Regions from separate parts of the Mesorhizobium sp. M1050 genome, predicted to be linked through region 2. Evidence: riboswitches for the same ligand, from Rfam matches in the RefSeq annotation. Region 2 holds a riboswitch; each other region holds the start of a gene.
The links. A riboswitch is a leader RNA that binds a small molecule or an ion and turns the genes downstream of it on or off. The one in region 2 is predicted to bind thiamine pyrophosphate.
Positions count from the first base shown of each region.

Region 1: it holds a riboswitch for thiamine pyrophosphate, as region 2 does, so the genes downstream of both, thiC (phosphomethylpyrimidine synthase ThiC) here and NKH57_RS20100 (YkoF family thiamine/hydroxymethylpyrimidine-binding protein) in region 2, are expected to answer to the same signal.
Region 3: it holds a riboswitch for thiamine pyrophosphate, as region 2 does, so the genes downstream of both, thiB (thiamine ABC transporter substrate binding subunit) here and NKH57_RS20100 (YkoF family thiamine/hydroxymethylpyrimidine-binding protein) in region 2, are expected to answer to the same signal.

Region 1 is NZ_JAMYMV010000080.1:17,722-25,450, forward strand. It holds gene NKH57_RS28900 (helix-turn-helix domain-containing protein) at 1-38, opposite strand, end outside; gene NKH57_RS28905 (hydroxymethylpyrimidine/phosphomethylpyrimidine kinase) at 162-929, opposite strand; gene NKH57_RS28910 (thiamine phosphate synthase) at 920-1,525, opposite strand; gene NKH57_RS28915 (thiazole synthase) at 1,522-2,295, opposite strand; gene thiS (sulfur carrier protein ThiS) at 2,299-2,496, opposite strand; gene thiO (glycine oxidase ThiO) at 2,465-3,466, opposite strand; gene thiC (phosphomethylpyrimidine synthase ThiC) at 3,463-5,298, opposite strand; TPP riboswitch at 5,402-5,518, opposite strand; gene NKH57_RS28935 (DUF309 domain-containing protein) at 5,901-6,437, shown strand; partial or broken gene NKH57_RS28940 (Arm DNA-binding domain-containing protein) at 7,037-7,159, opposite strand; partial or broken gene NKH57_RS28945 (HlyD family type I secretion periplasmic adaptor subunit) at 7,491-7,729, opposite strand, start outside.
Region 2 is NZ_JAMYMV010000037.1:41,243-48,971, reverse strand. It holds gene NKH57_RS20115 (glycosyltransferase family 39 protein) at 1-544, shown strand, start outside; gene msrA (peptide-methionine (S)-S-oxide reductase MsrA) at 676-1,194, shown strand; gene NKH57_RS20105 (hypothetical protein) at 1,551-1,886, opposite strand; TPP riboswitch at 2,102-2,215, shown strand; gene NKH57_RS20100 (YkoF family thiamine/hydroxymethylpyrimidine-binding protein) at 2,206-2,814, shown strand; gene NKH57_RS20095 (ABC transporter permease) at 2,829-3,659, shown strand; gene NKH57_RS20090 (ABC transporter ATP-binding protein) at 3,656-4,423, shown strand; gene NKH57_RS20085 (ABC transporter substrate-binding protein) at 4,416-5,438, shown strand; gene NKH57_RS20080 (hypothetical protein) at 5,544-6,299, opposite strand; gene NKH57_RS20075 (tetratricopeptide repeat protein) at 6,347-7,729, opposite strand, start outside.
Region 3 is NZ_JAMYMV010000019.1:13,617-21,345, forward strand. It holds gene NKH57_RS13280 (ABC-F family ATP-binding cassette domain-containing protein) at 1-970, opposite strand, end outside; gene NKH57_RS13285 (thiamine diphosphokinase) at 972-1,616, opposite strand; TPP riboswitch at 1,704-1,818, shown strand; gene thiB (thiamine ABC transporter substrate binding subunit) at 1,862-2,860, shown strand; gene thiP (thiamine/thiamine pyrophosphate ABC transporter permease) at 3,097-4,716, shown strand; gene thiQ (thiamine ABC transporter ATP-binding protein) at 4,709-5,485, shown strand; gene NKH57_RS13305 (M48 family metalloprotease) at 5,743-7,212, shown strand; gene NKH57_RS13310 (RNA polymerase factor sigma-32) at 7,253-7,729, opposite strand, start outside.

The DNA of each region.
Region 1 (7,729 bases), on a different contig from region 2:
CTCATATTCTGCAATCGCCGCAAATGCTGCTTCTGCAATCGCCGCAAATGCTGCACTTAACGAAAGCGCCGTTCCCGTACTGGCGGACATTAATCGTTCGCGGACAGAGCGCTGGATATCTTGATTGTTGGCCCGCCGCGATTGGATTGACCGAGGCAAAGTCAATTTCGTCCGACTGCATTCTTCTGCAGCTTCTCGAAAACAAACAGCTTGCCTTCGCGCACGCTGCCTTCAAGTGATCTCGCCTTTGCCAGATGTGCCGCAATCGCGCTGGCCAGCATGCAGCCCGTCCCGCGCATCGATACGGCAAGGCGCGGCATGTCAAAGCGGATTGGTTCTTGATCCAAGCGCAACAGAATATCGGTCGATCGGGGTCCCGCCGCGTGGCCGCCCTTGATCAGCAGGGCCTGCATCCCGACTGCCAGCAATTCCTGGCCTTGCCACACTGCGCCGCCTTCATCCACCGCTGGCTCTAAGCCAACAAGAAGCGCCAGCTCCATGAGATTGGGCGTGACGAGGCGGCAAAGGGGCATCAGGTCGCATTTCATGACGGCGATGGCCCTTGCGTCCAGCAGCGCCTGGCCTGACGTGGAGGCTAGCACCGGGTCGAGTATTGCCGGCACCCGCGGATTCTCGCGTAGCACAGCCACGATGGCAACGACGATCTCGGCCGTTGCGAGCATGCCGATCTTGATTGCCGCCACCTTGTTGGCCTGCAGCGCGGCGCGCATCTGATCGGCCACAAGATCGGGATGCGAAGGATGGATTTTCATCACGGCTTCGTGCGTCTGCACCGTCAGCGCTGTGACAGCCAGGCAGGTGCGGACGCCAATGGAAGAGATCGTCTCGATATCGCGTGCAATTCCAGCCCCACCGCTGGAGTCTGATCCGCCGACCACGAGCACATGCGGTTCTCGCCTCAGCGCCATGGCTTTGTCTTTTCGATCCATTCTCGCGTGCGCGCTTCGGGATCGGCATTCAACGTGATGTCGGTGACCACCGCCGCGGTGTCCGCACCAGCCGCGAAAACACCGTCGAGCCGGTCGGGGTTGAGGCCGCCAATGGCGACCAATGGGATCGGCGCCACCCGATGCTTCCACTCGCTGATCCGCTTGAGCCCTTGCGGCGCCCATTTCATCTGCTTCAGGATGGTGGGATAGATGGGGCCGAGCGCGATATAGTCGGGCTCGGCAGCGATGGCCGTTTCCAGTTCTAGATGATCGTGCGTGGAAAGCCCGAGCTTCAATCCAGCGTACTTAATCGCCAGCAGGTCGGCCGCAGCCAAATCCTCCTGGCCGAGATGGACGAAGTCGCAGCCTTCCTCAATTGCCGTGCGCCAATAGTCGTTGACGATCAGTTGGCAACCATGGACCGCGCAGACGCCGTTCGCGCGGCGGATTTCCGTCCGCAGCGTGGCCTCGTCCCTATCCTTGATGCGCAACTGAACCAGCTTGACGCCAAGCGGCACCAGGCGTTCGATCCAGGCGGCGCTGTCGACGATCAGGTAGAACGGATCGAGCTTCATGAAAAAACCGCCCTTCCGATCGTTGGCGTCGACGGCACGGCGACGTCGCGGGGCTCGAGCATTCCCGAGCTGAACGCTTCACGACCGGCCTCGACCGCCTTGCCGAACGCACGCGCCATGCCGACCGGATCGGCCGCCTTGGCGACCGCGGTGTTCAGGAGTACGGCGTCAAAGCCGAGCTCCATGACCGTTGCCGCGTGCGACGGCCGTCCGAGCCCCGCATCCACAATCAGCGGAACGCCTGGGAAATGTCCGCGCATCGAGCGCAGCGCCATGATGTTGACCGGTCCGAGGGCGGAACCGATCGGCGCGCACCACGGCATCAAGACCTTGCAGCCCGCCGCAAGCAGCCGCTCGGCAACGACAAGGTCGTCGGTGGTATAGGGGAATACAGCAAAACCGTCCTCACACAGGATGCGGGCGGCTTCGACCAGACCGAAAACATCCGGCTGCAGCGTGTCATGGTTGCCGATCACTTCGAGCTTGACCCAGTTCGTACCGAAGACTTCGCGCGCCATTTGTGCGGTCGTGACCGCTTCCTTGACGGAGTGGCAGCCAGCAGTGTTGGGCAGGATTCTGACACCAAGCGAGCGGATCAACGACCAGAATTCTTCGCCAGCCCTGCCGCCTGCCATTTCACGGCGCAACGAGACGGTCACCACCGCCGTGCCCGAAGCCCTGACTGCATAGGCAAGGATGGCCGGCGAAGGATATTGAGCCGTGCCAAGAAGCAGGCGCGACGGAAGCTCGGCTCCATAAAGCTCGATCATGGCCTAGCCGCCCTGCATGGGCGAGAGGATTTCAATCCGGTCGCCGTCGTTCAACTGGAATTCCGCCCGGTTGGCTTTGTGCACGAGGTCATTGTTGACGGCCGTCGCCAGCCAATCGCCCTCATAGTCAAGCGCGGCAAGCAGCGCCTCCAGCGTTGTGGCGGCAACCTCATGCGCTTCGCCGTTGACCATCAGTTTCATGAGCAAGCTCCTTGGTTCTGTCTTGAGTGAAAACCAGGTCGGCAGCCTGGCGCGCCATGGCGGGAGCCAGGAGAAAACCGTGACGATAGAGCCCGTTGATCGCGATGATTTCACCCTTGGTTTCGACGCGCGGCAAATTGTCGGGAAAGGCTGGGCGGACGCCGACACCGGTTTCAACGATCTCGGCCTCGCCAAAGGCCGGGTGGAGGGCATAGGCGGTACCCAGCAGTTCCATCATCGAACGCGCCGTAACCGGTCCGACGGACTGGCTTTCAATCATCGTCGCACCAATCATGAAACGGTGGTCGGTGCGCGGCACTGCGTACAGTGGAAAGCGCGGATGCAGCAGCCTGACGGGGCGCGACAGCGAGATATCAGGGGTACGCAGGATGAGCATTTCGCCGCGAACGCCACGCAACCTGTCATTTTGCGCTGCCATTCCCGTGCAATCGATCTGACGATCGAAACCAAAAACATGCTGGGCGTCGGCGCCGAAGCGGAACTCGACCCCCGTGGCCGCGAGCTTGTCATGAAGTGCTGCCATCGCCTGGCGCGGATCAAGATGGCCCTCATCGGGAAAGAGCAATCCGCGGCGGAAGCGGCCGGCTAAGTCGGGCTCCAGCAAGGCAATTTCATCTTCCTCGACGCGCCGATAGCCCGTCGTGCGGCTGGCGAACCGGTCGAGCTCGCCCGCATCGCGCGGCGCGGCCACGACGAGTGTTCCCCGTCGTGCTACCAAGCCGGACGTTGCGGCGTCCCACCAGTCGGCAGCGTCGCGTCCGAGATCCAGCACCGGCTGCTCGGCGCTTTCACGCTCGCACCACGGCGCCAACATGCCACCGGCGAACCACGACGCATTGCCCCCAAGGGCAGGCCTTGTCTCGGCAACGGTAACCGCCGCGCCGCGTGCGGCGAACTCGAAGGCGGCGGTGAGGCCGGCAACGCCCGCCCCTTTGACCAAGACCTTCATGATGGCTCACGTGGCTGAGGTATGAGCGGTGCGCCGGTCTCGTCCGCCGGCAGGTAGAGATCACCGCCCTCGCGGTATTTCGCCGCCATCGCCGCCATGCCCTCTTTCTGTGCCTCGGCGCGGATGTCGTGAGAGATACGCATCGAGCAGAATTTCGGTCCGCACATCGAGCAGAAATGCGCCAGCTTGTGCGCCTCCTTGGGCAAGGTCTGGTCGTGGAAGGACCGCGCGGTTTCCGGGTCGAGCGACAGGTTGAACTGGTCCTCCCAGCGGAACTCGAAGCGCGCGCGGGAAAGCGCATCATCCCTGACTTTCGCTGCCGGATGGCCCTTCGCCAGGTCGGCGGCGTGGGCGGCGATCTTGTAGGTGATCACGCCGATCTTGACGTCGTTGCGATCGGGAAGGCCGAGATGCTCCTTGGGCGTGACGTAGCAGAGCATGGCGGTGCCGAACCAGCCGATCATCGCGGCGCCAATGCCTGAGGTGATGTGGTCGTAGCCCGGCGCGATGTCGGTCGTCAGCGGTCCAAGCGTATAGAACGGCGCCTCGCCGCAGACGGAGAGTTGCTTGTCCATGTTCGCCTTGATTTTGTGCATCGGCACGTGGCCAGGGCCCTCGATCATCACCTGGCAATCCTTCGCCCAGGCGATCTGCGTCAGCTCGCCGAGCGTTTCCAGCTCGGCGAACTGCGCCGCGTCGTTGGCATCGGCGATCGAGCCTGGACGAAGGCCGTCGCCGAGCGAGAAGGAGACGTCGTAGGCTCTGGCGATGTCGCAGATCTCGGCGAAGTGCTCGTAGAGGAAGCTTTCCCGGTGATGGTGCAGACACCATTTGGCCATGATTGAGCCGCCACGCGAGACAATACCCGTCACCCGGTCAACGGTCAGCGGGATGTAATGCAGCCGCACGCCGGCGTGGATGGTGAAATAGTCGACGCCTTGCTCGGCCTGTTCGATCAGCGTGTCGCGGTAGACCTCCCAGGTCAGATCCTCGGCAATGCCGCCGACCTTTTCGAGCGCCTGGTAGAGCGGCACCGTGCCGATCGGCACCGGCGCGTTACGCACGATCCAGTCGCGGATGTTGTGGATGTTGCGGCCGGTCGACAGGTCCATCACCGTATCGGCGCCCCAGCGGATCGCCCACACCATCTTTTCGACCTCTTCCGCCATCGACGATGTGACGGCGGAGTTACCGATATTGGCGTTGATCTTGACCAGGAAATTGCGGCCGATGATCATTGGCTCGCTCTCGGGATGGTTGATGTTGGCGGGAATGATCGCCCGTCCGCGCGCCACCTCGTCACGGACGAATTCGGGCGTGACGAAATCGGGCAGTGTCGCGCCGAAAGCCTCGCCGTCGCGCTCAAGCTTGCCGTGCAGGATCTCGCGACCAAGGTTCTCGCGAATGGCGACGAACTCCATTTCGGGTGTGATGATGCCGGCGCGCGCATAGGCAAGCTGCGTCACCGCCTTGCCTGCTTTGGCTTTGAGCGGTCGGTGGCGGATGGGAAATTCCGGCGTCAGGCGTTCGCCCGTCGCGAATCCGTTGTCCTCCGGCCGGACATGGCGGCCGTCACAGCCCTCGACATCGCCGCGCGCCAAAATCCATTCGTGGCGAAGTCGGGCCAGGCCCTTTTCGATACTGGTCTCGACAGCCGGGTCGGTATAGGGGCCCGACGGATCGTAGACGGTAACGGGCGGCTCGCCGGCTGTCGGATGGACGGAGATTTCGCGCATCGGCACCCTGATCTGTGGGTGGAGAGCGCCCGGCTTGTGGATCTTACGCGAGGCGGGCAGCGGTCCCGTCGACACGGCGGGAGTAAGGGCATTCATCGTGAGGCTCCTTTGCTCATGCATTGGAGACCCAGTTCTGTGCCGGAAGGATGAAAAGACGCTTCTGTCGACCTGCCGAAACAGGACCTCGGGCGTGAACTCCCGCAAAGCGCTTGCACCGTCCCTACGCCAGTATGAACTGGATCAGGTTCAACGGGTCACTGCGCCGCGAAAGCCAGCAGTATCTCAGCCCCTTGCCGGGACTCCCCTGGTGAATGCCTCAGGTTGAACGGGCCGGCGCTATTTTGTCAAGCGCATTTGGCCCGCGTTGCGATCGGGGCAAAGCGCCGTCGACCGAAAAATAGCCCTGCATCGAGCCCTCCTATCACTCACGGATTTGCCCAAGAAGGACGCCTTTTCTGAATTTTTGAAGAGTAAAAGCCCGTTTGAGATCCATGGATGAGCGATTCTGCGGATGCGATTGCCGCCGGTTGCGATCGGGATCTATGAGAGACGTCAGAGCGCACACTCGAAGCGGGAATCAGAGGCCCCCACCGCCTTTTTTGTCCTTTCGCCAGCGGTTGCTTTCCGGTTAACGCGCGTCCGCATCAATTGCCAATCAACGCGCTTTCATGCTTGCTGGGCCTATGTCTCGTCCTCGCTTGCTGCCCGATAAGAGTTTCCCAAGCTATGCGTATCTGCCCGGCAAATATCCGCATCCGGTGCGTGATCCATTGGGCCACAGTTACCGAACAGATCCGGTGACCGTCGCCGTTGGCGAAGAGCTGGAATCAGATGTGTTTCGGTGGGGGATCGACCTTTTCAACCACGGCTACTACTGGGAAGCCCATGAGGCTTGGGAGGCTCTTTGGCACGCCGCCAAACAAAGCGCTCAACATCGTTTGTTCTTCAAGGGACTGATCCTGTTGGCCGCTGCCGGGGTGAAAATCCGCGAGGGAAAACGCGGCGCTGTGGCGCGCCATGCGGGGAGGGCTGCAGCACTTTTTCGTCAGATCGCGAGGGTCCCGAATGGCCCATTTGAGACGGCACTCGGGACCACACTTGCCGCGCTCGCTGAACACGCCGAAGCGGCCGTAGCTTCCCCTCTTGTTCTACGGAAGCCAAAGCCAGGCCAGCCTGAGCCTGTTTTCGATTTCATACTTGCACCAAATCCGAGAGCGTCTGATCGGCAACCCTAGTGCCGTCCGACCGGCTTTAGCGAGAAGGGGTCTTTGAAAGCTGCTCACACTGCTTGCGGCGTAAACAACAAGAATGGGGTGCGGCTTCGTAAGCAGGACGAGGTGCCAAGCCTTTTTGTTCCCATGGCCCTGGCGGTCAAATTGTTCCTCGGCTCGCAGAGGACGCGACGGCGGTTAAGCGTACGATGGAATAGGTCACATGGTCCAAAAATCTCTCCCCGATGGTTGATTTTGGACTAACGGCTGCGTCGTTTTGATTCAGGATAGGCCGAACTTGGATGTCCTTTTCGGGGAGGAGGCGTGTGATGCGACCTTGCTTTCATGCGCCGCTAGCGGCTTGTTCAATCCACTTTGTTAACGCACCTGATCGCGTACCAAGAACTCGTGCTCATCCAGTTGGCGCGCCTTGGTCGCCGCCGAACGTGAGGGAAGTGCTGGCGCAAACCAACCTCGACTGCCAATCATTGGCGTTCGCCTTGGAGAGAGTGAGGACGCTTGCAGATCTTTGACAGGATCAATTCACTGATAGACTTAGACGATTGCCGGGCCGCGATCGAAGAAGGGCGCGCCTTGCTGCTTCAATTCGAACAAAGGTCTTAGGCGAGCCGCCGCAGGCGAGAGCCCGTGGGCTGTACCCATAGCTGCAGCCCGCCCCCATCAGACAATTTCACGAGTTTGGAAGCAGGGCGGGCGTTTCGACATTTCACGTCGGAGAGGGGCATTCGTCAGGTCTCCCTTGGTTGTTTCGATACCATCAGGATGTCCAATACCAACGGAAATACCATCCCCCGGCCTCGTTGGACCAAATGCGCCCTAAGCGCTTCCTGTCCCGCTTAATTGCGCAATACGATCGCAAAAGATCAACAATTCCAGTCGCTTGCAGAAACTGCAGCGTAGAAGATTCGGCGAAAGGGAGTGTCGGGAGAAGAAGGGATGGTGCCCAGAGGCGGAATCCAAGTGAGGAAAGTATGCCTGTGCTTTCAGTATGTTGCCACCCACGTAGCCTGCGAACAACCAACAGAAATACCAACAATATATTTCTGTGGATTACTTTCATTCCTCCCGGAATGCCCGACTGATTTGGTCCGACAGCGGCTTCACAAAATAGGAAAGCGCCGTACGCTCGCCCGTCTGGACCATCGCTTCGGCCGGCATGCCGGGCACGAGCGTCAGGTCCTTGAGCTTCGTCAGTTCCGCATGCGGAACCGACAGACGCACCAGGTAATACGAAATGCCGTTTTTTTCGTCCGTCGCCAGATCGGCTGCGATCCGGCTGACATATCCGTTCAATT
Region 2 (7,729 bases):
TGTGGCGCTTGCCTTGCTGGGCCACCGCCTCGGCACCGTCGAGATGCGAAAGCTGGCGATCTGCGCGTTCGTCTGCATCATCGGCATATCTGGTGCTTATGCGGGGATCCGCTGGACGAAATGCAATTTGCGTGGACGGATGGACGCCGTCTGTTGGCCGGCGCAGAAGATATCGGATGAGGCCGAGGTCGTCTGGCACGCGGCCGCGCCCGGTCGGCTCGACATCGTCGGCGGCCATCCCCTTATCGCGTCGCTGGCGGGCCTCAACGCCTATGACAAGCCGTCGATCTTCACCGACCTGAACATGCAGTATGCCCCCTGGATCACCAAGGATCGGCTGCGCGACCACGGCATACTGCTGGTCTGGTCTGGGCGCGACGTGCCACCTCGACTGCAGGTGTGGGTGGGCAACGTCCCGGTCAAAACCGTTCTTTTCGACTGGTCGCTCAGGGCGCCGCCGGTGGTGGTCAGCTTTGCCGCCATTCCGCCCGGCGCGCCGCAGTTGGCGAATGCGATCGACAGCCTCGCCCAAACGAGCAACTGAAGCAGGTCGGCGGTCCGCTGGACGGAGCAAGAGACAATGCCCATTTATGGGAGATCCAAGTTGATTTTGCGCAATTCCAGACGGAAAATCGCTACACGCTTTTCGTGGAATTGCTTTTGAGGAGACGTGATATGGCGACTTCGACCGAACGTGCAGTTCTTGCCGGCGGCTGTTTCTGGGGCATGCAGGATTTGATACGGCGCTATCCCGGCGTCATCTCCACCCGTGTCGGCTATAGCGGCGGCGACGTGCCCAATGCCACCTATCGCAACCACGGCACCCACGCCGAAGCCATCGAGATCAATTTCGACCCGGCCATCATCAGCTATCGCACGCTGCTGGAGCGCTTTTTCCAGATCCATGATCCGACGACCCGCAACCGGCAGGGCAACGATGTCGGGCTGAGTTACCGCTCGGCGATCTATTACACCAGCGACGAACAGAAGCGCGTCGCCGAGGACACTATCGCCGATGTCGATGCCTCGGGTCTGTGGCCGGGCAAGGTCGTCACCGAAGTGGCGCCGGTCGGTCCCTTCTGGGAAGCCGAGCCTGAGCATCAGGACTATCTGGAGAAATATCCCAACGGCTACACCTGCCACTTCGTCAGGCCGGGCTGGAAGCTGCCGGTTCGCGAAAAGGCTGTTTCGTAGACTTCACAACCGGCGACTGTGCCGGCTCGACGAGACCGTCGAGCGGCTTCGTCGCAGGCCAAGCCCTTTCAGGTCACTGCGCCTTGTCACCTCGGTGCAGCCGTCGAGCGCCTGATATCAAGGACTGCGCCATCTTAGCACGCCACGTGGCAAATCAAGCGCGGCTAGGAACACGCTGCGGGGGGTAACGCCTGCTGCGTTGGGTATGACGTTGACCCTTGGCGGCTGCGAGACCGCGCCCCGCTTGAAAAGATCGATAATGCCAGCTTGGCCTTGTTTAGGAGTGCCCGGTTCCGCGGGCGCCCAAAAAAGCCGCGGAGCATGCGCTCGCGGCTTCCTCGGTTGCCGGCAATGGCCTACTTACCGCAGTGGTTATCGTTGACCGTCGGCACAGAGGTGCCCGGCGAGGTGTGGGTGGCGTCAGGCTGCGCGCCCTGCGGGCCGGCCGGGCAATTTCGATCTGCGTTCGAATTCATGTCGCCGGGCATGCCGGTCGTGCTGTTGGTTATGCCGAGGTCGACAGTACCGGGCCTAACCGTATTCGGCGAAGCCGGGGTGTTCGGCTCCACAGTCACCGACTTCCCGCTGCCGGCGCCATCGCCACTTGCGTTATTGCTGCCGGCACTTTGCGCCATGGCTGACATGGCCAGACCAATCGTGAGAGCCGAAGCTGCGAGGATTTTCATGAACATGGTTTGTCTCCATTTCTGTGAACTCGTCGCTTGTTTCTACGAAGGTGATCGCATTTGCGACTATGGGGACAACCGGTCGCGGCAGCGAAGGTTCCCGATAAAATTTCGCTCCAGAAACATCGGCGTCTTCGACCCAAGAACCACTGGCGCAATGCTTTTTGGTGCAGCGCGCTGAAAAAATGGCTTTCACTTCGGTTTGATTGGTGCTTTAACCCGCGCATCCACAGGGGTGCTCCGTACGGTCGGGGCTGAGACGGGGGCGGCAAGCCCACAGACCCTAAAAGCTGATCTGGGTAATACCAGCGGAGCGAGGCGGGCCATGTTTTCAGGCGCACAGATTTCCCTATATCCCATGGCCGACGATTTCGTCGGCGTCATCCTTGGCGCGCTGGGCGCGCTCGGTCCCTATCGCGACAAGCTCCGGATCGAGACCGACGACATCTCGACCCTGCTGGTCGGGCCACCCGAGGTGCTGTTTCCAGCCATGCGCGACCTCTTCGTGGCGGCGGCGCGCAGCGGTAAACATTGCGTGCTGTCAGCCACCATCTCACGCGGCTGCCCGGGCGAGCCGGACGATCCGATCTGCCGCTCCGATGCCCTTGGCGGACCTGTCGGGCCACTCGGCCCGCGCAGGGATGCGGCCATCGCGGCGGTGCGCGGCGCGGCTTCGACTGGCCAGCCGGCGGCAGCGCAGTTCTCGCTCTATGTGATGGGCACCGACGACCATATGGATGAGATCTACGGCTGCATCGATTTTCTCAAGCAGTCGGGCGTCTATGAGCGCTCCAAGCATTTCTGCACGAAATTGGGCGGTGATGCGGGCGCGATCTTTTCGGCGCTTGACGCGGCCTTCTGCCGCTTCGGACCGGGTGCCGGCCACGTAACCCTTGACGTCACGGTTTCAGCCAACAGCCCGTCGGCCGTCTGAAACAGCCGCCGCCTATGCGCGGCCGTCAAAGGTTACCTGCCGTGGTCCCATCCCCAGTTTCTTCGCGCCCGATCGCGAGCCTTCTTATCAAGGCGGTACCGGTGACGATGTCGGTCGGACTGCTCCTGCTGGCCTGGGAGCTTTATGCCACCTATTCCGGCATCAAGCCGACGACACTGCCGGCGCCGTCACGCGTCCTCGCGCAAGCGATGCTGAATCGCGAGGCGTTGGTCGACAACGCCATTCCGACCATCCGCGCCACGCTGCTTGGCTTTGCCTGTTCGCTCAGCGTCGCCTTTGCGCTATCGATACTGGTCGACTTTTTCCAGCCGCTGCGCCGCGCGCTGTTTCCCGTCTTCATCGTCAGCCAGACATTGCCGCTGGTGGCGATCGCGCCGCTGGTGGTGCTGTGGTTCGGCTTCGGACTGGCGCCCAAGATCATGCTGGTGGCGCTGGTCACCTTCTTTCCGATGCTGGTGGCATTGGTCGAGGGTTACGAGTCGACCGAGGCCGAGATCGGCCAGATGCTGCGCGCCATGGGGGCAGGGCGCTGGCGCGTCTTCGTGCTGGCACGGCTGCCTTCGGCGCTGCCTTACTTCTTTGCTGGCTTGAGGATCTCCATCACCTATGCCGTGGTCGGCGCTATCTTCGCCGAATATGCGGGTGCGGCGAAGGGCTTAGGCATCTATATGCTCAACGCCAAGAACAATTTCCGCCCCGACCTGGTGCTGGCCGCTGTCGGCGTCAGCGCAGCGCTTACACTTGTCCTGTTCGGCTTGACCGTACTGTTGCAGCGCCTTGCCATGCCTTGGGAGGGCAAGCAAACCGCAGGGAAGCGGCGATGAGCCGGCTCGAACTGCGGCATGTGCGCAAGGCGTTCGGTGGGCTCGACGTGCTGGCCGATATATCGCTGAGTGTCGGCGCTGGTGAGTTCGTCTCTGTGCTTGGGCCCTCGGGCGCCGGCAAGTCGACGCTGTTCCAGCTTCTGACCGGCGCCGAGCACGGCGAGGGCGAGATGTTGTTCGACGGCGCTCCCCTCGATGACCACGGCAGGCATTTCGCCTTCATGCCGCAACGCGACGCGCTGATGCCGTGGCGACGCATCCTCGACAACACGACGCTGGGGCTCGAAGTGCAGGGCATCGGGCGCAAGGCGGCGCGGGCACGTGTTGCGCCGCTGTTTGCCGAGTTCGGGCTTGCTGGCTTCGAGCGGCATTTTCCTGCTCAACTGTCCGGCGGCATGCGCCAGCGTACGGCCCTGCTGCGCACGGTGGTGCAGGAGCGCGACATGCTTTTGCTCGACGAACCGTTCGGCGCGCTCGACGCGCTCACGCGCACCGCGATGCAGCGCTGGCTTGAGCGGATGTGGCGGGATCACCGCTGGACGGCGCTCCTGATCACCCATGATGTGCGCGAAGCCGTGTTCCTGTCCGACCGCATCTATGTGCTGTCGGCGCGCCCGGCCCGCATCGTGCGCGAAATCAAGGTGCCGCTGCCGCGACCGCGCAGCCTCGGCAGCGACGCTGCGCGCCAGGCTAGTGCGCTCGAGGCCGAGATCCTCGACATCATCCTCAACCCCAACCCATCCAAAGGAAACGACCATGACTGACTTGACGCGCCGGCAGGCACTGCTGCTGACCCTTGCCACCGGCCTTCCGCTGTTTGCCGGATCGGGGCGAGCCCGGGCACAATCGGCGGCGCAAAAGGTTACCGTCGCACTCGACTGGACGGTCAACACCAATCACATCGGCCTGTTCGTCGCCCGCGACAAGGGGTTCTATTCCGAAGCTGGACTCGAGGTCGGGATCCTGCCTTACAGCGATACCGGGGCTGGCACGCTGGTTGCCAACCGCGTCGCCGATTTCGGCATCAACGGCAGCATCAGCCTGTTCACCCAAAAAGCCGCCGGGGCCGACCTGAAGGGCGTCTACGCGGTGGTGCAATCCGAAACCGGCCGCGTGGTTTTCAACGCGGCTCGCAGCGAGATCAAAAGGCCGCGGGATCTCGACGGCCTGATCTTTGGCGGCTTCGGCAGCGCCTGGGAAAACGCACTAATCGGCTCCATCATCCGCCACGACGGCGGCAAGGGCAATTTCGAGACGGTGACGCTGGGTACCTCGGCCTATGAGGCGCTGGCCAACGGTTCGGTCGACTTCACGCTCGAAGTCTCGACCTGGGAAGGCGTTGATGCCGAGTTGAAAGGCATCAAGCAGCGCAGCTTCGTCTATGCCGACTACGGCGTGCCCGATGAGCACACGACACTGATCTCTTCGAGCGAAGCCTATCTCGAGGCAAATCCGAAACCTGCTGCCGCCTTCGTCCAGGCAACGCGGCGCGGCTACCAGTTCGCGGTTGATCATCGCGAGGAGGCGGCAGCCCTATTGATCGCCGCCAACAAGGATACGCTGACCAACCCGGCACTGATCGAGGCTTCGCTGAAGATGCTGGTCGACGGCCATTATCTGCGCAGCCAAAGCGGCGCCATCGGGACGATGGATCCGGCCAAGATGGAAGCGATCGGCGACTACCTCTTCGCATCCGGAATCCTGCGCGATGCCAATGGCAAAGTTCTGACGCAACGCCCTGATTTCGCGAAGTATTTCAGCAATTCAGCTCTGGGGTAGGGAGCCAATCGGCTCTCGACCTTCGAGGAAATGGCTGGCCAGCCAAGAAGCTCACGAGGTGCGGCAGCTTTACGTCAGACCCACAGATCAGCAGACCCGACCGATTCAATTCCGGACGATCTCATAGAGCAGAGTGGTTTTGATGTGTCGCCCGGGTTCACCCTGCAGCGACAGGGCGGCTGCGTAGAGTTTTGCTACGGCTGGGCAGAGACCTTCGAATTCCCGGCTCATATTGGCAATGGCAGTCATCTCGGCGGGAGTGCCGCCAGCGTTGATGAAAGCGTCGGCCAGCAGCGACCAGTCTCCGTCGCTGGCAGCGGCGGCCGGCAGACTGCCATTCTTCGCTGCGCCGAAAGCGTGGAACAGGGTGGCGCCGACCTTGTCCATGTCGATCAGGAAATCCTGGTCCGGCGTGCCGAGTGCATCCGGCCCTTCACGAAGGTAGTTGTTGCAGATGGCAGCGGTTTCCCGCGCCATGACATGGTTGAGCATATCCGATTGTGCACGCAGCGCTTCGGCGGCTTTGCCGTCCGGAGCCGAGGACAGCAGGGATGCGTATCTTCGCCTGAGATCGGCGACAGCCATCCTGCTCGCATTTCGCACCTGATCGACATTTCCAAGTCTGGCCACGGCCGTGATTTTTTCCACGACGACGTCGTAGTCGTCTGGAAACTCCTGCTTGATTGCCTTGAAAATCTGGCTTCCTTGGCTTTCAATCTGTTCGCTTACCTGAGCTGTGGTCAGCATTTGTGGATCGGGCGAACCCGCCACTGTCTGGTAAAGATATTTGCCGCCGGCAAAGCCGAGCGCCCAGGGCAATACCTTTATCGCAACAAACGACAAAGCGGCGACCGCCGCCACGCTAAAGCCTTTCCAACGTCCCATCCACCGGCCCTCCCTGAACCTGTCTAGTTCGCGCCGAGGGTCCGCGCCTTCTTGCGGTCGGCTTCGGCGCGCTTGTGATTGTCCTTGGCCTCCCACGCAACGGGTTCGACTGGCCGGACCCTGTCGTCTGCGGCCTGTTCGTTGCAGGTACCTGTCCGTTTCGGATCGAGCTTGATTGCCTGTCTGCAGTCGGCAGCGGCAATCACGTTGTCTCCTACAGACGCCCTGGCCAGGGCGCGATCGTAATAGGCTTCGGCATTGTTGGGATCGAGCCCGATTACAAAGCTGAACGAGTCTATCGCGCCTCCGACATAGCCTTGAATCTGCTGGTTCAACCCCCGTTGCAGATTCCAGGCGATAGCCGCTGAATTGTCCTGCTGGGGAGCGGCCATAGATGCATCCGCAGACGGAGCTTCACCGCCTGTCACCTGCTCGTTGCAGGCGCCGGACCGTTGTGGTTCGAGTTCCATGGCTTTTCGGCAGTCGGCCGTCGCGCGGTCACGATCGCCTTTGCGGGTCAATGCGAGCGCGCGGCCGAAATAGGCGGCAGCATCCTTCGCGTTGAGGTCGATCACCTTATCGAAATCAGCTATGGCGCGATCATTGTCGCCTGTATTCGTCCAGGCGACGGCCCTGTTGTAGTAGCCGTCCGCGCTGTCGGGGGCGAGCCCAATCGCCCGATTGGCATCGGCAACTGCGCGCGGCCAGTCGCTCTTGCCAATCCAGGCAGCGCTTCGATTGGCGTAGGCGTCGACGCTTTCCGGATCGAGGCTGATGGCATGGTCGAAATCAGCTATCGCAAGGTCGTAGTCGCCTTTGGAAGCGTGGGCGATGCCTCTGTTGACATACACTGCGGCGCCTTGTGGATCGAGGCGGATCGCCTCGTCATATTCGGTGATAGCCCTGTCGTGGTCGCCCTTGCGTTGCCAGGTGGCGCCGAGACTGTTGCGCGCATTGTGGTTTTGCGGATCGACAGTGAGCGCCTGCTCGAAATCGATAATAGCCGCGTCGGTCTTGCCTTTGCGAAAGAAGGCCAGGCCACGGCTGTAGTAGGCGTCGCCGGAGCCAGGCTCGAGGCTGATTGTGACATTGAAGTCAGCGATGGCGCGGTCGTTTTCCCCCTTGTTGTACCAGGCAGCCCCGCGATTGAAGTAGGCCGAGGCATCTCTGGCATCGAGCATGATCGCTTCGCTGTAGTCGGCGATCGACCGGTCGTAATCATGCTTGTCGTCCCAGGCGAGGCCGCGACGGAAATAGGCGATGACACGGTTCCGCGACGGTGCCGTCTTGTCGTCGGCAATCGGCGTGCAGGCGGCGATGAGCTGATCGGCACCGACCTTGCGGTCGCTGAAGCAGACGGCGCAATCCTTGCCGGTGGCGAGCGCGGATGTGTTCAGGATAAGGAG
Region 3 (7,729 bases), on a different contig from region 2:
GCGTCGTCTTGCCGGCACCGTTCGGCCCGACCAGGCCGACACGGTCGCCGCGCTGGATGCGGGTCGAAAACCCCTTGACCACGGTGAGATCGCCAAAGCTCTTCTCGATATTCTTGGCCTCGATCACCAGCTTGCCGGATTCTGCGGCATCGCTGGCCACCATGGTGGCCGATCCTTCGGCCCCGCGATGCCCGCGAAAACGTTGGCGCATGGTCTGCAATTCGCCCAACCGGCGCATGTTGCGCTTGCGCCGCGCCGTCACGCCGTAGCGCAGCCAGTGCTCCTCACGCACGATCTGGCGGCCAAGCTTGTGCTGCTCGCGCTCTTCTTCCTCCAGCACCAGATCGCGCCATTCCTCGAAATGGCCAAAGCCCTTGTCCAACCTGCGGGTCTGGCCGCGATCGAGCCAGACCGTGGCGCGCGATACACGCTCGAGAAAGCGGCGGTCGTGCGAGATGACGATCAGTGCCGACGAGGTGCGGACAAGCTCCTCCTCCAGCCATTCGATCACGGATAGATCGAGATGGTTGGTCGGCTCATCGAGCAGCAGGATGTCGGGTTCGGGCGCCATGACGCGGGCAAGGGCGGCGCGCCTCGCCTCGCCGCCGGATAGGTCGTTGGGCCGCTCCTCGCCAGACAAGCCGAGATGCTCCATCAGATAGCTGGCGCGGTACGGGTCGTCGGCGGGGCCAAGTCCGGCCTCGACATACGCCCGAACACTGGCAAAACCCTCCATGTCGGGCATCTGCGGCAAATAGCGTATGGTCGCCGAAGGCTGGCGGAACACCTCGCCGTCCTGCGGCTCGATCAGGCCGGCGGCTATCTTCAGCAGCGTCGACTTGCCCGACCCGTTGCGGCCGACCAGCGCGATCTTGTCGCCTGCCGACGCCGTCAAGGCGGCACCATCGAGCAGCGGCGCGCCGCCGAAGGTCAGTTTTATACCGTCGAGATTGAGAAGGGGCGGGGCCATATCAGCTTTCAGGCAAGGGATAGGGATGGGCGAGCAGTATCGCGCGGCCGTGGCCCAGCGCGATTTCGAGGCGGCCCCTGACCTCATTGGAAATGGTCAGCGACGAGCCAAACGCCACCCCCACGTGGTTCAGCGGCCATTTGGCGCCGGTGACGGTCAGGCCGGCGAGTTGGGAAAAGCCGAGCACCGAAAACAACGTGCCGTCGGCATAGTCGAAGCCAGCCTTGCCGTGGAGCAGGGGGACACCCTCCTGCGCGCCGCTGGTTAAAAGCACATCCGTCCCGGCCTCGGCCAGCCGCAGGGCCAGCGCCAGATGCAGGAAGGCGTGGTCGGCGCGCTTGCCGCCGAAGGCGCCGGCGAGCACCAGGCTGGTCGCGCCGAGCTCCAGTGCGGCGGCGATGGCCAGTTCGCCATCAGTCTTGTCCTTTTCGGCCGGGAAAGTCCGGCGGGGAACAGTCGCGAGATCGTCCGGCAGGTTGGCCGGCACGGAATCGAAATCCCCCACCCACAGCTCCGGGACAAGGCTGAGCAGTCGCGCATGGCCGATGCCGGCGTCGGCGGCAATCACGCGGGAGCCTTCGACCTGGCGGTCGAGCCGTGGCGTGCGGATGAGGTCGCCGCCAAGCAGGATGGTGAATGTGCTCATATCGTGTGGCCCTTACCAGCCCGGCAACGGAAACGGAAGGCGGCAAACTCCCACTTGCGTGGGGGATCGGCCCGGCCTATGTGTCGAAACGCTCTAACGGGGTGCCGGACGCGATCTTCGCGGACCGGCTGAGAGGCAGTCTCGCCAACCCGCTGAACCTGATCCGGTTTGTACCGGCGGAGGGATTAGACGTTTCGGACAGTCCGACGCCTCAATTCCTTTCAATTCGAACGAAGGAGGCGCCGATGCGCACGCTCTTATACGCTCTTGTCTCAGCCATGACCTTGGTCTTGTCCGGACCGGCCTTGGCCAAGGACAAACTCACCGTCTACACCTATGAAAGCTTCACCGCCGACTGGGGTCCGGGTCCCGTGGTGAAGAAGGAATTCGAGGCCGAATGCGGTTGCGATGTCGAGTTCGTCTCGGTCGCCGACGGCGTCGCGCTGCTCAACCGCGTCAGGCTGGAAGGCGCATCGACCAAGGCTGATATCGTGCTCGGCCTCGACACCAATCTGACCGCCGACGCCAAGGCCACCGGCCTGTTCGCACCGCATGGCGCGGTGGCGGACGTCTCTGTGCCGGGCGGCTGGAGCGACGACACTTTTGTCCCCTTCGATTACGGCTATTTCGCTGTCGTCTACGACACCGAGAAGCTGAAGAGTCCGCCGAAGAGCCTGAAGGAACTGGTCGAAGGCAGCACCGACGACAAGATCGTCATTCAGGATCCGCGCACCTCGACGCCGGGCCTTGGCCTGCTGTTGTGGGTCAAGTCTGTCTATGGCGACAAGGCGCCGGAGGCCTGGGCCAAGCTGAAGGCGAAGGTGCTGACGGTGACGCCGGGCTGGAGCGAGGCCTACGGCCTGTTCACCAAGGGCGAAGCGCCGATGGTGCTGTCCTATACGACCTCGCCGGCCTACCACATGGTCGCCGAAAAGACAGAGCGCTACCAGGCTGCCTCTTTCGAGGAGGGCGAATATCTGCAGATCGAGGTCGCGGGCATCACCACGACAGGGGCCAAGAACCCGCTGGCGGCAAAGTTCATGGCCTTCATGACAGGGCCGAAATTCCAGGATGCCATCCCAGAAACCAACTGGATGTTCCCGGCCGGGAAGACCGGCAAGCCGCTCAACCCGGCCTTCGACAAACTGGTCAAGCCGACCAAGACATTGTTGTTCAGCCCCGAGCAGGTCGCCGCCAACCGCAAGGCCTGGGTGGATGAGTGGCTGACGGCGATGAGCAAGTAGGGCTCAGCCACATCGGATGTTTGCGCCAAGCCACCCCCCTCTGGCCTACCGGCCATCTCCCCCTCAAGGGGGGAGATCAGCTGCTTTGCTGGCGGCTCGTCCCCGGCAACGTCGGAGGTTGGCGAAGGCATGGGTAACGGCTAATCTCCCCCCTAGCGGGGGAGACGTCCGGCAGGACGGAGGGGGGCGCGACGGAGCGCGGCCTTCGCTAAGAACCTCAAGTCAGGTGGCCCAGCGTGCAACGCGCGCCTGACCCCCGCATCACCACCGGCATCCTGGCGCTCGCCGCCATCGCGCTGCTCATCGGCGGCGCATTTGCCGGCCTGCTTTTCGAAGGCGGCCACGACCTCTCTGGCGCCTGGGCAGCCTTCGATCCCTATCTCCTGCGCGTCGTGCGCTTCACGCTCTGGCAAGCGGTATTGTCGACGCTGCTCTCCGTCGTGCCTGCACTGTTCGTCGCACGCGCTATGTCGCGGCACCCACGCTTCTTCGGCCGCGCCTTCATCCTGCAACTGTTCGCCGTACCGTTGGCGCTGCCGGCCATCGTCGCGGCACTCGGCGTGCTGGCGCTTTATGGCCGCGCCGGCTATTTCGCAGGCGTGCTCACGGTGATCGGCGGTGGAAGCTGGCCGGGTATCTACGGCCTGTCGGGCATTCTCGTCGCCCATGTCTTCTTCAACCTGCCGCTGGCGACAAGGCTGTTCCTCGAGGCGCTGCAGACTATACCAGCCGACCAATGGCGGCTGGCGAGCCAGCTCGGCATGGTGGCGCGCCCGGCATTCAGGCTGATCGAATGGCCAACGCTGCGTGCCGCATTGCCGGGTGTCGCCGGGCTTATCTTCATGCTCTGCATCACATCCTTCACGATCGTGCTGACGCTCGGCGGCGGGCCGGCCGCGACGACGCTGGAGGTCGGCATCTACCAGGCGCTGCGCTTCGATTTCGATCCCGCGCGGGCGGTGACACTGACGCTGCTGCAGATAGTCCTGACCTTTATCGTGGTGCTGGCCCTGACGCGGCTTGGCGCCAATGTGGTCGGCGACACCAACCTGCCAGTTGCCCAACGCCGCTATCTCTCCGTCAACAGGAGCGAGAGCTGGCTGAACGCCATGCTCATTGCCTTGGCGCTGCTGTTCGTCGTCGGGCCGATGGCAGCGACGGTGACGGCCGGGTTGAGTGCCGACCTCTGCCGGCTGGCCGGTGAGGCCACTGTCCGACAGGCTGCTCTGACCAGTGCGGTGCTGGCCTTGCTGTCTGCACTGCTCTCGGTGATGCTGTCGCTGGCGCTGACCATGGCGCGGCGGGCACTGGCGTTGAAACGCCGGGCTGGCCCCCGGACAATGCTTGAGCATGTCACGGATACAGGCGCCGGCTTTGTCCTGGTCGTGCCGCCGATCGTCATCGGCGCCGGCTGGTTCCTTTTGCTGCGCCATGTCGGCGACGTCTTCGCCATCGCCCCGGTCATGGTCGTCACCGTCAACGCGGTGATGGCGATGCCGTTCGCCCTGCGCGCCGTCCGTCCCGCCTACGATGCGGCCAGCGAGCGTCACGAACGGCTCTGCGCACAGCTCGGCATTGCGGGCTGGAACCGGTTGGTGCTGGTCGACTGGCCGTCGCTGCGGCGGCCGCTCGCCACCGCCTTCGCTTTCGCCATGGCCCTTTCGCTCGGCGACCTGGGCGTCATTGCCTTGTTCGGCAGTGGTTCCGTGCAGACATTGCCCTACCTTCTCCTGGCGCGCATGGGCAGCTACCGCACCGCGGATGCCGCCGGCCTGGCACTGCTGCTGGGCCTCGTCTGCCTCGCGCTGATCGTGGCAGCGCACTGGCTGGGAAGGGAGAGGGTCCGGGATGCTTGATGGAGAGGCCAGCGGGCTTAAAAAAGGCGCGCCGGTGCGGCTGGACAGGGTGTCGTTCAGCTACGGCGAGATGCCGCTCGTCTTCGACGTCGAGTTCGCCACGTCGAAGATCACCGCCATCATGGGGCCGAGCGGGTCGGGCAAGTCGACCCTGCTCAATCTGGTCGCCGGCTTCGAGGCCCCACAGTCGGGCCGCGTGCTGATCGGCGGCGCCGACGTCAGCGCCGAGCCGGCCTCGGCGCGCCCGGTATCGATGGTGTTCCAGGAGAACAATCTCTTCGCCCATCTTTCCGTCGAGCAGAATGTCGGGCTCGGCCGCTCGCCAGCCTTGCGGCTGACCGAGGCGGACCGCGCCGCGATCGCCGATGCACTTGCGCGCACCGGTCTTGGGGGCAAGGAAAAGCGCTTGCCGCGCGAACTTTCCGGCGGGGAACGCCAGCGCGTCGCATTGGCCCGCGTTCTGGTGCGCGACCGGCCGGTGCTGCTGCTCGATGAACCCTTCGCGTCGCTCGGGCCCGCTTTGCGCGACGATATGCTGGATATGGTCGCCGCCGTTCATGCCGAGCGGGGCATGACGGTGCTGTTTGTCACCCACCAGCCTGAAGACGCTCGCCGTATCGGCGAGCACGTGGTGTTTCTCGACAATGGGATGGTCGCGGCAATCGGCAAGGCAGATGATTTCTTCATCGGGGCTGGTCCCGAAGTGTTCCGGCGCTATATCGGCGCCAGTGGCGGCGTATCACGAGATATTGCCCGGAAGCGGACATAATTTACGGTCAAACCGGCTCCAGGCGATGTGGCGCTTGCTTGCCATGACTGGAGGAGTGTGGCTAGGTCCGCCCTGCTGGTCCGGCACAGGACGTGATTTGCCTGCAGCATCCGCCGCCCGCCCGAGGGACGTGCAACGGATGCTGCAGCAGTTTAAGATAGCGCATGACGTGTTCCGCAAATCGCCCCCGGTTTTCGTGGTCATGCGCCGGGACCCGAAAGGAAACCGTTCTGGCGATCGGCGTTGATAGACTACGAATGAATCCGCTGGCGCGTTTTCTTGCGCTGGCCGGTTTTGCCGTGGCGCTGGCGAGCTGCCAGATGTTCATGCCGCCGGAAGTACAGGAGTCCGGCTTCCAGCCTTCCGACAAGCCGATCACGGTCGACAATGTTGGCGCCAACAACAAGCTCGCCGAACTGGCCAAGGCGCAGCACCCGCGCATCCTGGCGACTTATGGCGGCGAATATTCCGACCCCAAGCTCGAGCGCATGGTCGCCAAGGTGGTCGGCAATCTGACGGTGGTGTCTGCCAACCCGACGCAGACCTATCGCATCACCATCCTGAATTCGCCCAACGTCAACGCCTTCGCGCTGCCCGGCGGCTATCTCTACATCACCCGGGGCCTGCTGGCGCTGGCCAATGATTCGGCTGAGCTTGCCGCTGTCATCGCCCATGAAATGGGCCACGTCACCGCCAATCACGGCCTGCAGCGCCAGCAGCTGGAGGCCGAGGAGGGCCTGGCGACGAAAGTGGTTTCCGATGTGCTGGGCGACAGCCCGACCGCCAAGGCGGCGCTGATCCGCGGCAAGCTGAGGCTGGCGCAATTCTCCCGCAACCAAGAGCTGGAAGCCGACGCCATCGGCATCAAATCGATCGGCGAAGCCGGCTACGATCCTTTCGCCGCCGGCCGCTTCCTGCAGTCGATGTCGGCCTATACGGACTTTCGTTCGATCAGCGGCGCCACCGATGCCAGCCTCGACTTCCTGGCCACGCACCCCAACACGCCGCAGCGCATCGATCTGGCGCAGCGCCATGCCCGCCAGTTCGGCGCGCCGGGCGTCGGCTCGCGCGACCGCGATTCCTTCCTCGCCGGCATAGACGGCCTGCTTTATGGCGACACGCCTGAAGAAGGCTATGTGCGCGGCGAAACCTTCCTGCATCCGGGCCTCGGCGTGTCCTTCTCGGTGCCGCAGGGTTTCATCATCGACAATTCGGCGGCCGCGGTGACGGCAACCGGTCCCGGCGATATGGCGATCCGCTTCGACGGCGTCTCGATCGACAAGAACCGCGCGCTGACCGACTATATCCGCAGCGGCTGGGTGGCCGGCCTCGACGACAGCAGCGTCAAGCAGGAGACGATCAACGGCAACGAGGCGGCGACGGCGCATGCCGGCGCCGAAGGATGGCAGTTCGACATTGCCGTGATCCGTGCCGGCGGTCAGGTCTACCGGCTGTTGACTGCGGCACCTTCGGCCAGCACCTCGCTGGATGCGGTCGCGCGTTCGGTCAGCGGATCTTTCCGTATCCTGAGTGCTGCCGAAAAGGCCGCGTTGAAGCCACTGCATATCCGCGTCGTCACCGTCCAGCCAGGGCAGACGATGGGTTCGCTTTCGGCTCAGATGGTTGGCGTCGATCGCAAGCTCGACCTGTTCCGCGTGCTCAATGCGCTGTCGCCGGGCGCCGCGGTTTCTGCCGGCGACAAGGTCAAGATCGTCACCGACAAATAAGAGCTCGCTGCGAATTCATTTGCTGAACGTCTGTTACAGATCAGGCGGCAGTCGCCATGAACTCCGGGTTCTGCTTCACCAACGCCACCTTGAGCTTTTCCATGGCGCGGGCCTCGATCTGGCGGACACGTTCCTTGGAAATGCCGAGCGTCTCGCCGAGCGCTTCGAGTGTCGCGCCCTCGTCATTCAGCCGGCGCTCCTCGATGATCCTCAGCTCCCGTGCGTTGAGCGCGCGCAGCGCCTCCCTCAGCCATAGCGAGCGGCGCGCGACATCGATCTTGTCTCCGACGATCTCGTCGGGCAGCGGATCGTCGGAGACCAGGAAATCCATGCGCTCGGTCGAACCCGCATCATCGGCAACCGGCATGTTGAGCGAGGAATCGGGTGCCGACAGGCGCGAATCCATCATCGCCACATCGGCTTCGGAGACGCCGAGTGTCTCCGACACTTCGCGGTATAGGGTCGCGTTCGACAGCGGCTCGGCGCCATTCGCCAGCCGGGCGCGCAGGCGCCGCAA